One region of the Agromyces sp. Root1464 genome, then DNA from elsewhere that is predicted to be linked to it. Evidence: riboswitches for the same ligand, from Rfam matches in the RefSeq annotation. Region 1 holds a riboswitch; the other holds the start of a gene.
The links. Region 1 has a riboswitch for thiamine pyrophosphate ahead of ASD23_RS08925 (ECF transporter S component). Riboswitches for the same ligand answer to the same signal wherever they lie in the genome.
Positions count from the first base shown of each region.

Region 2: linked by a shared signal. The riboswitch ahead of thiM (hydroxyethylthiazole kinase) and the one ahead of ASD23_RS08925 (ECF transporter S component) in region 1 are both predicted to bind thiamine pyrophosphate.

Region 1 is NZ_LMFU01000002.1:661,351-666,710, forward strand. Features, by position in the region: gene ASD23_RS08915 (energy-coupling factor transporter transmembrane component T family protein) at 1-708, opposite strand, end outside; gene ASD23_RS08920 (ABC transporter ATP-binding protein) at 705-2,195, opposite strand; gene ASD23_RS08925 (ECF transporter S component) at 2,197-2,832, opposite strand; TPP riboswitch at 2,872-2,981, opposite strand; gene ASD23_RS08930 (hypothetical protein) at 3,044-3,376, opposite strand; gene ASD23_RS08935 (DNA polymerase IV) at 3,440-4,705, opposite strand; gene ASD23_RS08940 (hypothetical protein) at 4,779-5,360, opposite strand, start outside.
Region 2 is NZ_LMFU01000002.1:1,748,949-1,754,308, reverse strand. Features, by position in the region: gene ASD23_RS13680 (bifunctional hydroxymethylpyrimidine kinase/phosphomethylpyrimidine kinase) at 1-967, opposite strand, end outside; gene thiE (thiamine phosphate synthase) at 964-1,626, opposite strand; gene thiM (hydroxyethylthiazole kinase) at 1,623-2,525, opposite strand; TPP riboswitch at 2,516-2,628, opposite strand; gene ASD23_RS13665 (fibronectin type III domain-containing protein) at 2,719-4,809, opposite strand; gene ASD23_RS19115 (fibronectin type III domain-containing protein) at 4,866-5,360, opposite strand, start outside.

The DNA.
Region 1 (5,360 bases):
AACGGCGATGCAGAGCAGTAGGGCATCCGGCCAGCCGACTCGCGATTCCCGCGCCCATGTTCGCGGGTGATCGGAACCGAACCCGCGAGCCTCCATCGCGGTGGCGAGCTTGCTGCCGCGCCGGATCGCGAGCACGAGCAATGCGAACGCCATCGTCGCGAACCTGCGGATCACGCCGTGATCGCCGATGCCGCGTGCACGGCGCGACAGCGCCATCGCCCGCCAGTCCTCCATGAAGAGCCCCACGAGTCGCGCTCCCGCGAGCGCACCGAGCACGAAGCGACTCGGGAGCTTCGCGATCTGCGCGAGCCCGTCGGCGAGTTCGGTCGGATCGACGTTCATGAAGAGGAGCACCGCGGGCAGCCCGATGGCGAGCACGCGCACGGTCACCGCGACCGCGAGCTCGATCGATCCGTCGGTGATGCGGGCGAGCCAGAACGACCAGTACTCGGTTCCCTCCGGCTGGCCGTAGAGCAGCATGCTCAGCCCGGCGATCGGTGCGGCGATGAGGATCGGCCATCCGCGCGAGATGAGCACCCTCGGGGTCACGCCTGCCATCGCGAAGAGCACGAGCTGCACGCCGAGTGCGACGGCGGCACTCACCCAGTCGACGGTCAGCAGCAGCGGAGTGGTGAGCAGCATCGCCGCGGCGAGCCGGCTCACGGGGTTCACCCGGTCGACGAGGTGCAGTCGCTGGGTCGCGATCATGCCGCAGCCTCCATGCGCAGGGCGTCGCTCCCGAGGTCGAGGTGCTGGTCGCCGAGCGCATCGAGGTAGGCGGCGTCATGGCTCACCGAGAGCAGCGTCGTGCCCTCGTCGACGAGACCCCTCAGCAGCATCACGAGTTCGATCCAGGTCAATCGGTCCTGCCCGAACGTCGGCTCGTCGAGGATCACCACGCCGGGCTGCGAGACGAGCGCGCATCCGACGGTGAGCCGCCGCTGCTCGCCGCCCGACAGCGTGAAGGGGTTCGCCTCGGCGAGGCGATCGAGGCCCAGTCGCTCGAGCACCTCACGGGTGCGCCGAGCAGTCGTCGCGGCATCGAGTCCGAGTGCGCGAGGTGCCACCTCGAGTTCGCGATGCACGGTCGACGCGACGAATTGGTGTTCGGGCTCCTGGAAGACGGTGCCGATCCGCGAGAGGAGCTCGCGTGATCGCCAGCGGATGGGGTCCGTCTTGAGGCCGCGTGCCAATGCCTCCGAGGCGCGCACGCGACCGCCGAGCGGTGGCAGCAGGCCGCCCATCGTGAGCGCGAGCGTCGACTTGCCCGCACCGTTCGGACCGGTGAGCACCGTCGACGCCGCCCGCGGCAGCGCGAGCGAGAGATCGCTGCGCACGACGGCGTCGCTCCGTCGCCCGATGGCGAGACCGATGCCCTCGAGGTCGACGACGGATGCCGCGGGCACGGGCCGTGCGGCCGACACCGCCGGTGGCACGCCCGGAACCCAGACGCCGGCCGCGAGCAACGCGTCGCGCTGCGTCGAGATGACCTCCTGCGGCTCGCCGTCGGCGATGAGGCGCCCATCACGGCCGAGCACCACGACCCGGGTGACGAGATCGATCCAGACGTCGACGCGGTGCTCGACCACGACGAACGTCGCGCCCGTGCGATCGAGCGTGCGAGCAACGGCCTGCCGCACCTCGTGGACGCCTGCAGGATCGAGGTTGGCCGTCGGCTCGTCGAGGAGCAGCAGGCCCGGGCCCATCGCGAGCGCACCGGCGAGGGCGAGCCGCTGCTTCTGACCACCGGAGAGTGCACTCGTCGAGTGGTCGAGTGGGAGGTCGAGACCGACCTCGTCGAGGGCTCGACGCACGCGCGGCCAGATCTCGTCGCGCGGAATGCCGAGGTTCTCGCACCCGAACGCCACGTCGTCGCCGACCCTCGCGAGGATCACCTGCGAGTCGGGATCCTGCAGAACGAGGCTCGCCCGACCGCGTACGGCGCCGGGCCACTCGCCGTCGATGAGGAGGGAGCCGAACTCCTCACCCTCCTCGGCCCCGCCGTGAACTCCGGCGAGCGCGTGCAGGAGGGTCGACTTACCCGACCCGGATGGCCCGAGCAGCAGGACCCGCTCCCCCGGCGAGACGACGAGGTCGATGCGGTCGAGCGCGGTTCGCTTGCGACCGGCGTGCCGCCACCCCCACCCGCGCGCCTCCACGCGCGCGGGTCGGGTGGTTTCGGAAACGCGCCCCACGTCAGACCCGTTGCGCCACGTCTTGACCGGCGGCGAAGCGACTGAGAGCACCCGTCGCAGCGAGACCGCGCACGATGAGCCAGCCGAGGAGCCCTGCGAGCACGGCACCCGAGATGACGACGGTCGTGAAGTAGAGCCCGAGGAACTCGGCCGACTTCGCGAGGTTGCCCGAGACGAAGAGCTCGAGCGTCCACGCCGCGGCGCCGGCGGCCGCACCCGCGAGCATCGCGGGCACGAGGCCGAAGCGGCGGTAGGCGAAGATCGCGAACACCAGTTCGGCGCCGAGACCCTGTGCCAGGCCCGAGTAGATCGTCTCGATGCCCCACTGGTTGCCGACGAGCGCCGAGACGATCGCCGCGAGCAGTTCGACGAAGAGCGCCGCACCCGGCTTGCGGATGATCAACCCGCCGAGCACGCCGCCGATGAGCCAGATGCCGACGGCGACGCCGCCGAGCCCGGGCGTGAGGGCATCGGCCGCGCTGAACCATGCGTAGCCGACGTTGTTCCAGAACAGGAACAGGAGCCCTGTCGCGACGCCGATGACGCTGGCGACGACGATGTCGACGACCCGCCAGCGCAGGTCGCGTGACGTGCGGGGGGTGGAGGGGCTGCTGGTTTCTGATGCTGCAGTGTGCACTGTCGTGCCCTTTCGATTCGTGGAAAGAGGCACGGGAAATTGAGATGTGGTTGGCCTCCCTGCGCTGGCATGACCCAGATCAGGTTCGACGGTCGAAGGTTGAGAACCTTCCTCTCAGCCCGGCTCACCGGACTCCCGTGTTCGAGCACGAGTATACGCCGATGGCCCGAGCGACGGCGGCCACGACCCCTCGCGCGACCGCAGGACGGCCTCAGCGCTTGAGCGCGCGGATGACCATTCGCAGTGCTTTACCGGTGACCCAGACGAGGGGCGTGGCGACGAGCAGGAGACCGATGAGGTTCGGTTCGAAGCGCACATCGCCCGAGCGTCCGACGTATGCGCCGAGCGGAATGGAGAGTCCGCCACCGCCGCCACCGCCCGCCTGGTCGCCAGCTCCGTCGGAGCCGCTCCCCGCGCCGAAGCCGTAGTATCCGAGCGCGACGGGCACGACCGTCGTGCCGTCGATGTCGACGGCATCGCCGTACGAGGTCTTCACGCCGACGCCGGCGACGGTCTCGGCAAGGTCCAGAACGAGTTCAGCCATGGGTCCACGCTACCCGCGCGCCCCTCCGCGAACCACCCCTTGCGGGAATCGCCGGCAGCGTGTTCAGCGGACGTCGCCGCGGTCGGGATCCTTGCGACGCGACGACTCGACTCGGTCTGCCGCACGGCTCACGAGCGACGCCGGGCGCACCGCCCCGCGACCGAACCGCGCGGTCACCTCATCGATCGTGCGTTCGGCCTCGCGCCATTCCTCGTCGGGGTCCCACAGCATGGCGCCGCTCCCCGAGGGCCGCAGCTGCTCGGCCCGCACCCCGATGAGACGGATGCGGGCACCGTCGCCGGCGAGCTCGCCGAGCGCAGCGGATGCCTCGTCGTAGATGCGTCTCGCGACGTCGGTCGGCTCACCCAGGGTGCGCGACCGCGTGACAGTTCGGAAGTCGCCGTACCGAAGCTTCAGCACGACCGTGCGGCCCACGACACCCGCACGTCGGAGCCTCACCGCGACGTCGTCGGAGAGCCGCAGCAGCTCGCGCCGCAACTGCTCGAGATCGGTGAGGTCGTACCCGAACGTGACCTCGTGCCCGATGCTCTTCTCCTCACGCCCGGTGACGACGTCGCGGGCGTCGATGCCCATCGACAGGTGGGCCAGCTTCGCGGCGAGTGCGGGCCCGAGAGCCCGCTGCAGCGCGTCGCCCGGCATGGCAGCCACATCGCCGACCGTGCGGAGCCCGATGCGGGTAAGCGATTCCTCGGTGACCTTGCCGACGCCCCAGAGCGCGGAGACCGGCAGCGGGTGCAGGAACTCGAGTGTGCGGTCGGCCGGAACGACGAGCATGCCGTCGGGCTTGGCACGGCTCGAGGCCACCTTCGCGACGAACTTCGTGGCCGCGACGCCCACCGAGCAGGTGAGGCCGGTCTCGTCGTGCACGCGCCGACGCAGGCGCCACGCGATCTCGGCAGGGCTGCCGTGGAGCCGGCGGGCACCCGAGACGTCGAGGAACGCCTCGTCGATCGAGAGCTTCTCGACGAGCGGCGTCACCTCTTCGAAGATATTCATCACCCGGCGCGAATACTCGGTGTAGCTCGCGTAGTCGCCGCGCAGTACGACTGCGTTCGGGCAGCGTTGCAGCGCGAGCGACATGGGCATGGCCGAGTTCACGCCGTATCGTCGCGCCTCGTAGCTGGCCGCCGACACGACACCGCGACCTGCCGTTCCCCCGACGAGCACCGGCTTGCCGCGCAGATCGGGTCGTTTCAGCAGTTCGACGGAGACGAAGAACGCATCCATGTCGACGTGCAGGATCGGTGTCGCCGAATCGTCGACCGGACCGGTGGTCACTTGGCGCGACGAGCCGTCCTGCTTGCTCATGGTGCGACCCTATCCGTTGCCGCCGTCATCGCAGATGCTGCCCGCGGTGGCCGGGCCGGCCGGCACGAGGCGATCAGAACCCGAAGTCTCCGCCGCCGCCGAAATCGCCGCCGCCGAAGTCGCCGAAGCCTCCGAAGTCACCACCGGAGTCGCCACCCGTCCCGTCGTAACCATCGGATGCCGCGGCATCGCCGCCGGTGTCTCCGGCACCGGCGTCGCCGCCATCGCCGCCCGCCTCGAACGCCGCGGGATCAGGGAGGAACGCCTGCGCGATCGCCGAGCCGACGACCACGCCTGCGACGGAGCCGAGCAGCGAGCCCGCGAACATGCCGCCGAACGACGGGCCGCCTTGCTGGGGCCGACCGCCCGAGACATCCGCTCGGTTGAAGGCGCGCTCGACGCTGCCGGGTGATCGGAGCTCGGCGCGGGTCGCGGCGCGGGCCAGCGCGCTCGGCTCATCGGAGACGAGTCGCTCACCGGCGGGCGCGTCGGCACTGAGCGAGGCGAAGACGGCCTGGCGCTGCTGCGGCGTGAGCTTCGCGAACGCCTCGGCGTGCACCGCCTCGACGGACTCGGGCGGAGCGGTGCGCAGGAGGTACCGGTAGCGCTCGACCGCGAGTTCGTCGTCGCTCAGCCGGCGGGCGGGCTGGGCCTG
Region 2 (5,360 bases), 1.1 Mb from region 1:
GCTCGCGAGCGAGGGAACCGTCGGCGAGGCCGCGGATGAACGGCAGCTCGTCGATCTCCCGCCGCACGCCGGCGATGCCGGCCCACCATTCGGCCTCGACCTCGGTCGGCGTCGGCGCGGTGCGGGTGCCGCCGCGCTCCCAGAGGCCGGCGAAGTGGTTGATCGGGCCGTGCCCGCCGCCGACCCCGAGCGCCTCACCGTGGCGGAGCGATTCGCGGAGCCACCGACGGGCTTCGGCGATCGCGGCCGGCCAGTCGCCGTGCTCGGCGGCAAGGGTCGCGATCGCCGAGGAGAGCGAGCAACCGGTGCCGTGGGTCGCCGTCGTGGCGATGCGTTCGCCGTCGAAGTCGACGATCGTCGCGGTGGCGGCGTCGACGAGGGCGTCGGGTGCGGCGTCGCCGGGCAGGTGACCGCCCTTCGCGAGCACCCGCACGCCGTATCGCGCCGAGACGCTCTCGGCCTGCGCGATCGCCTCGGCCCACGTCGCCGCGACGACGGGAGGACCGTCGCCGGTACCCGCGAGCACCGCGAGCTCGCCGAGGTTCGGGGTGACGAGGTCGGCGAGCGGCAGCAGCTCCCGGATCGCCTCCTCGGCGTCGGCGTCGAGCAGGCGGTCGCCGCTTGTGGCGACCATGACCGGGTCGAGAACGACGATCGGCGGGCGGGCGCGTGCGAGCCACTCGGCGACGGTGCGGATGACCTCGGCGTTCGCGAGCATGCCGAGCTTCACCGCGTCGATCGTGATGTCATCGCTGATCGCGTCGAGCTGTGCCGCGAGGAAGCTCGCCGGCGGCACATGCACCTCGCGCACGCCCCGCGTGTTCTGCGCGGTGAGGGCGGTGATCACGGCCATGCCGTAGCCGCCGACGGCCGAGATCGACTTCAGGTCGGCCTGGATACCGGCGCCCCCCGAAGGGTCGCTGCCGGCGATGCTCAAGACTCGTGCGGTCACCACTCGTGCGCTCATCGTGCCGCCTCCCATCGGGTCGTGAGATCGCGGGCCACGGCGCGCGGGTCGTCGGCCGTGCAGATCGCCGAGACGAGGGCGACGCCGGCGGCGCCGGCGTCGCGAAGCGGTGCCACGTCGGCCAGCGTGATGCCGCCGATCGCGACGCACGGCAGCACCGCCTCGGCGGCGAAGCGGGCGAAGCCGTCGATGCCGAGGGCCGGCGGATGGTCGGGCTTCGTCGCCGTCGGCCGGATGACCCCGACACCCAGGTAGTCGACCGTGCCGCGCGGCATCCGGCGCAGTGCCTCGAGGTGGGCGGGCGCGTTCGCGGTGAGGCCGACGACGGCGTCGGCGCCGAGCCGGTCGCGAGCGATCGCCGCTGCGGCGTCGCCCTGGCCGAGGTGCACGCCGTCGACGGGCAGTCCGCTCGCCCGCGCCGCGATCGCGAGGTCGAGGCGGTCGTTCACCAGCAGCGCGGCACGGCCGTCGATCGCGGTCGCGAGGTCTTCGAGCAGTCGAAGCAGGTTGGACGTGCTGTCGACCTTGTCGCGCAGCTGCACCACGCGCACCCCGCCGTCGACGGCCGCCGCGACCACCGATGCCACGCCGCGCTCGCCGCAGAGCGCGGCGTCGGTGACGAGGTAGGTCGAGAGGTCGAGTGCGGTGCGGGCGCTCACGAGCGCACCAGCGCAGCGGCGGCCTCGATGCCCGTGACATCGCCGGTGACCCCGCTCGCGTCGACGGTCGCGACGCGCACGCGTGCACGCTCGACGACCTGTTCGGCCGTGAGCTGCGCGAGCGCGTCGAGGAAGCGCGGCGCGAAGGTGCCCGGGCCCACGGTGCCCACTCCGCCCGGATCGGCCGCGGCGATCTCGGCGGCCACCGTGTAGACGAGGGTCGCCGCGACGGCGCCCGCGAACGGGTCATCGCTTGCCGCGAGGAACGCCGCGGTCACGGCGCCGAGTGCGCAGCCGCCGCCCGTCACGAGGGTGAGGAGCGGGTCGCCGTTCGCGACGCGGGCGATGCGGCGGCCGTCGGTGATGAGATCGACGGGGCCCGACACCGCCACGACCGAGCCGTGCGTCGCCGCGAGGTGAGCCGCGGCATCCGCTGCCGAGTCGGTCGCGTCGGAGGTGTCGACCCCGCGGCCTCCGGCCCCCGCTCCGGCGAGCGCCATGATCTCGCTCGCGTTGCCGCGGATCACGGTCGGCCGCCCGGCGAGCAGTTCGTGCGCGAGCGCCGTGCGCACGGGCAGCACGCCGACGGCGACAGGATCGAGCACCCACGGGGTGCCGGCCGCGTTCGCCAAGGGCACCGCCTCCCGTGCGGCGTCGCGCTGCTCCTCGGTGGGAGTGCCGAGGTTCACGAGGAGACCCGAGGCGATGCCGGCGAAGACGCCGGCCTCACCGCGGATGTCGACCATCGCGGGCGCCGCGCCGAGCGCGAGCAGGGTATTGGCCGTCACGTTCGTGACGACCTTGTTGGTGATGCACTGCACGAGCGGCGTCGCCTCGCGAACGAGGTTCAGCAGTTCGGCCGAGTGCCGGGCAGGGTCGATGGACAGACGATCGCTCAACGCGACATCCCTTCGCTAGTTCGAACTAGATCAGGTTCGACGGGTGTGTTCTCAGCCATGCCCGCTTCGGGTGAAGCGGCGCACGGCACCCCGTGTCACTGCGGTCGAGCCTAGCGGTCTGCTCTCGTGCTCACGGCAACGAGAACGGGGGCGGATGCCGCGTGGCATCCACCCCCGATCGGTGCGTGTCGGCTCAGCTCGCGCGACGAGCCCGCACGCGGACGATCCCGTACGCCGCACCGCCGGCGGCGATCAGCGCGAGCGCCAGCCATCCGAGCAGGTCGACGAGCGGAGCTCCGGTGGACGCGAGGCCCGCGTTCGCCGAGGCCGCGCCCGAACCGGCCGCGGCGACCGTGATCGACGCCCTCGCGACCTCGATGCCGTCGATGGTGACGACGATCGAGTGCGCCCCCGTGGGCGTCGACGCGGGGATGGTCCCCGTGAACGTGAATCCGCCGTCGCCGTTCGTCGTCACCGAGCCGAGCGTCTGCGGCGTGGAGTGGAGCTCGACCGCGACGTCGTCGACTCCGGGGGCGAGGTCGCTGCCGACGACCGTGATGCGGCCGCCGGGCACGAGATCGCCGGTCACCTCGACCGAGCCCTTCACGGTGGTCGGGTCCACCGCGGGCGGCGCCACCACGGTCACGGCGGCCGACTCAGCGGATGCCGCGGAGGTGCCGACGGTGTTCCGTGCGGCGACGGTCGCCGTGTAGTCGCCACCCGCGAGGCCGGTGAAGGTTCGCGTCGTCGTGGCGCCGGGCACCGAGACCGGGGCGGCGCCGTTCAGCGAGACGAGGTACTCCGTGATCGGCGAGCCGCCGTCGGCGGGCGCCGTCCACGACACGGTCACGTCGGTGCCGGTGACCGCCGCGACGGGGGCGTCAGGTGCGGCGGGCGCCGTGGCGATGACCTCGGGATCGTCCGGCAGCGCGCTGAAGAAGGTGCCGACCGCCGCGATCGCCTCGTCGGCGAACGCGAGTTGCGCAGCGAGACCCGCGGGGTCGGGCCGGTCGGCGTATCGCCCGGGCAGGTCGTTCACGTACCACCACTCGGTCATGTACTCCTTGTAGGTGCCGTCGCCGTTGGAGTGGATCCACTGCTGCGCGATCGGTGCCGGCTGACCGCCGACGGTGCGCGAGCGGTCGTACTCGAGCAGGTAGGGCACCTGCAGCTTCTTCGCCGTGGCGAGCGCCTTCGAGGTGTCGCCGCCCGGGAAGTAGTCGACCTGGCCCGACACTCCGGGCACGTACTGCGTCACGAGGTTCGGCAGGTACTTCGTGACGAGGTCGCCGTAGAAGTCCGCGAACTCCGAGCCGGTGTCGCGGATGTGCAGGTCGTTGCCCGAGTTGCCGTCGAGGCGCAGGTCGAAGAAGTAGACCTTCGCGACGTCGTTCGCGACGGCCTGCCGGTTGACCTCCTTCAGCACGGCGCGGGTGTTGTGGCACCACGTGCCGCCGAAGAGCAGCACGTAGTCGCCGTCGCTCTCGAGCAGCTTCACGAGCTCGGGGTAGGTGACCGTCTGCACGCGCCAGTCGGCGTCGGCATCGTCGAGCACCGTCGCCCCGCCGTAGACGTCGCGGCCGCCGTAGGCGGAGGCGTGCTTGGCGTTCACGACCTCCGAGGTGAACGTGAACTGCGAGCTCGTGTCGAGGTCCGCTGCCGTGCCCAGCACTGCGGCGACCTCCGCCTTGTAGGCGGTGAGCGCGGCGGGGTCGGCGAGCTGCCCGGCGGTGACCGGCGTCGTGATCGCCGAGACGATGCGGTCCTCAGCACCGTCCGCGAGGTGAGAAGAGTCGTAGACGAACAGCGTCGGGTCGTCGCCCCCGTCGAACGGAGTCTGCGTGTCCTTGCCGAGGGCGTTCGCCACGAGCCGCGCCCAGAGCGGGGCCACGTCGGCATTCGTCGTCGTGCGGATGTCGAGGCGACTGCCGTCGAGACGCGGGTCGAAGTTGTAGATGCGCTCGACACCCGCGGCCTTCGCGACCTCGTTGATCGGGCCGACGGTCGCCGCCGTCTGGGCGTCTTCGGGTCCGCCGATGAGGAACGCGAAGCGCCCCTCCTGGCCGAGCAGGTACTCGAATCGCTCGAAGGTGACGGTCTCGTAGACGCTGTCGGCACCGAGGCCCTCGTACGCGTCGGCGAAGTAGTCGACGGTGTCGGTCGGGCTCTCGGGAGCTGCAGTCGCCGGAGCGGCCGCGATACCGCCGAGCACGACGGTGCCGGCGATCGCGAGCGCCGTCAGCATCGCCGCCCGCCTCGGGGTGGGGCGCTGGTGGTCGGGCACGGTGCTTCCTCTCTGTTGGGGGTGGAGCTGGGGCTGTCGGAGACGGGACGGGTCGGTCATTCGGGCACGGATGTCTCGTCGGGCTGGTCGGCCTGGGGCGACGCGTGCGCGCGGCGACGGGCGAACAGCCGCTGGCCGAGCAGTGCGAGGGCTCCCACAGCCACGAGGGCGACGAGGATGCCGGCACCGGCGAGCCACTCGGGCGTGCCGCCGCTCGAGGCCGCGGTGTTCTCGACGGCCTGGGCGGTGGGCTTCGCGGTCGATGCGCTGATGGTCACCGACTTCGACACGCTCGACACGGGGGACTCGCCGACGGCGTTCACGGCGACCAGGGTCGCCGTGTAGGCACCCGCGCCGAGCACGGTGAAGGTGTGCGAGGTCGCCGTCGCGGCCAGCGGGATCGCCGTGCCCTTGTTGAGCGAGAGCTTGTAACCCGTCACCGGGGATCCGCCGTCGGCCGGCGCCGCCCAGGTCACGGTGAGTGAGCTGCCCTTGGCGACCAGACGCGGGGCGGCCGGGGCGAGGGGAGCGGTCGCAGCGACAGCCGCCGG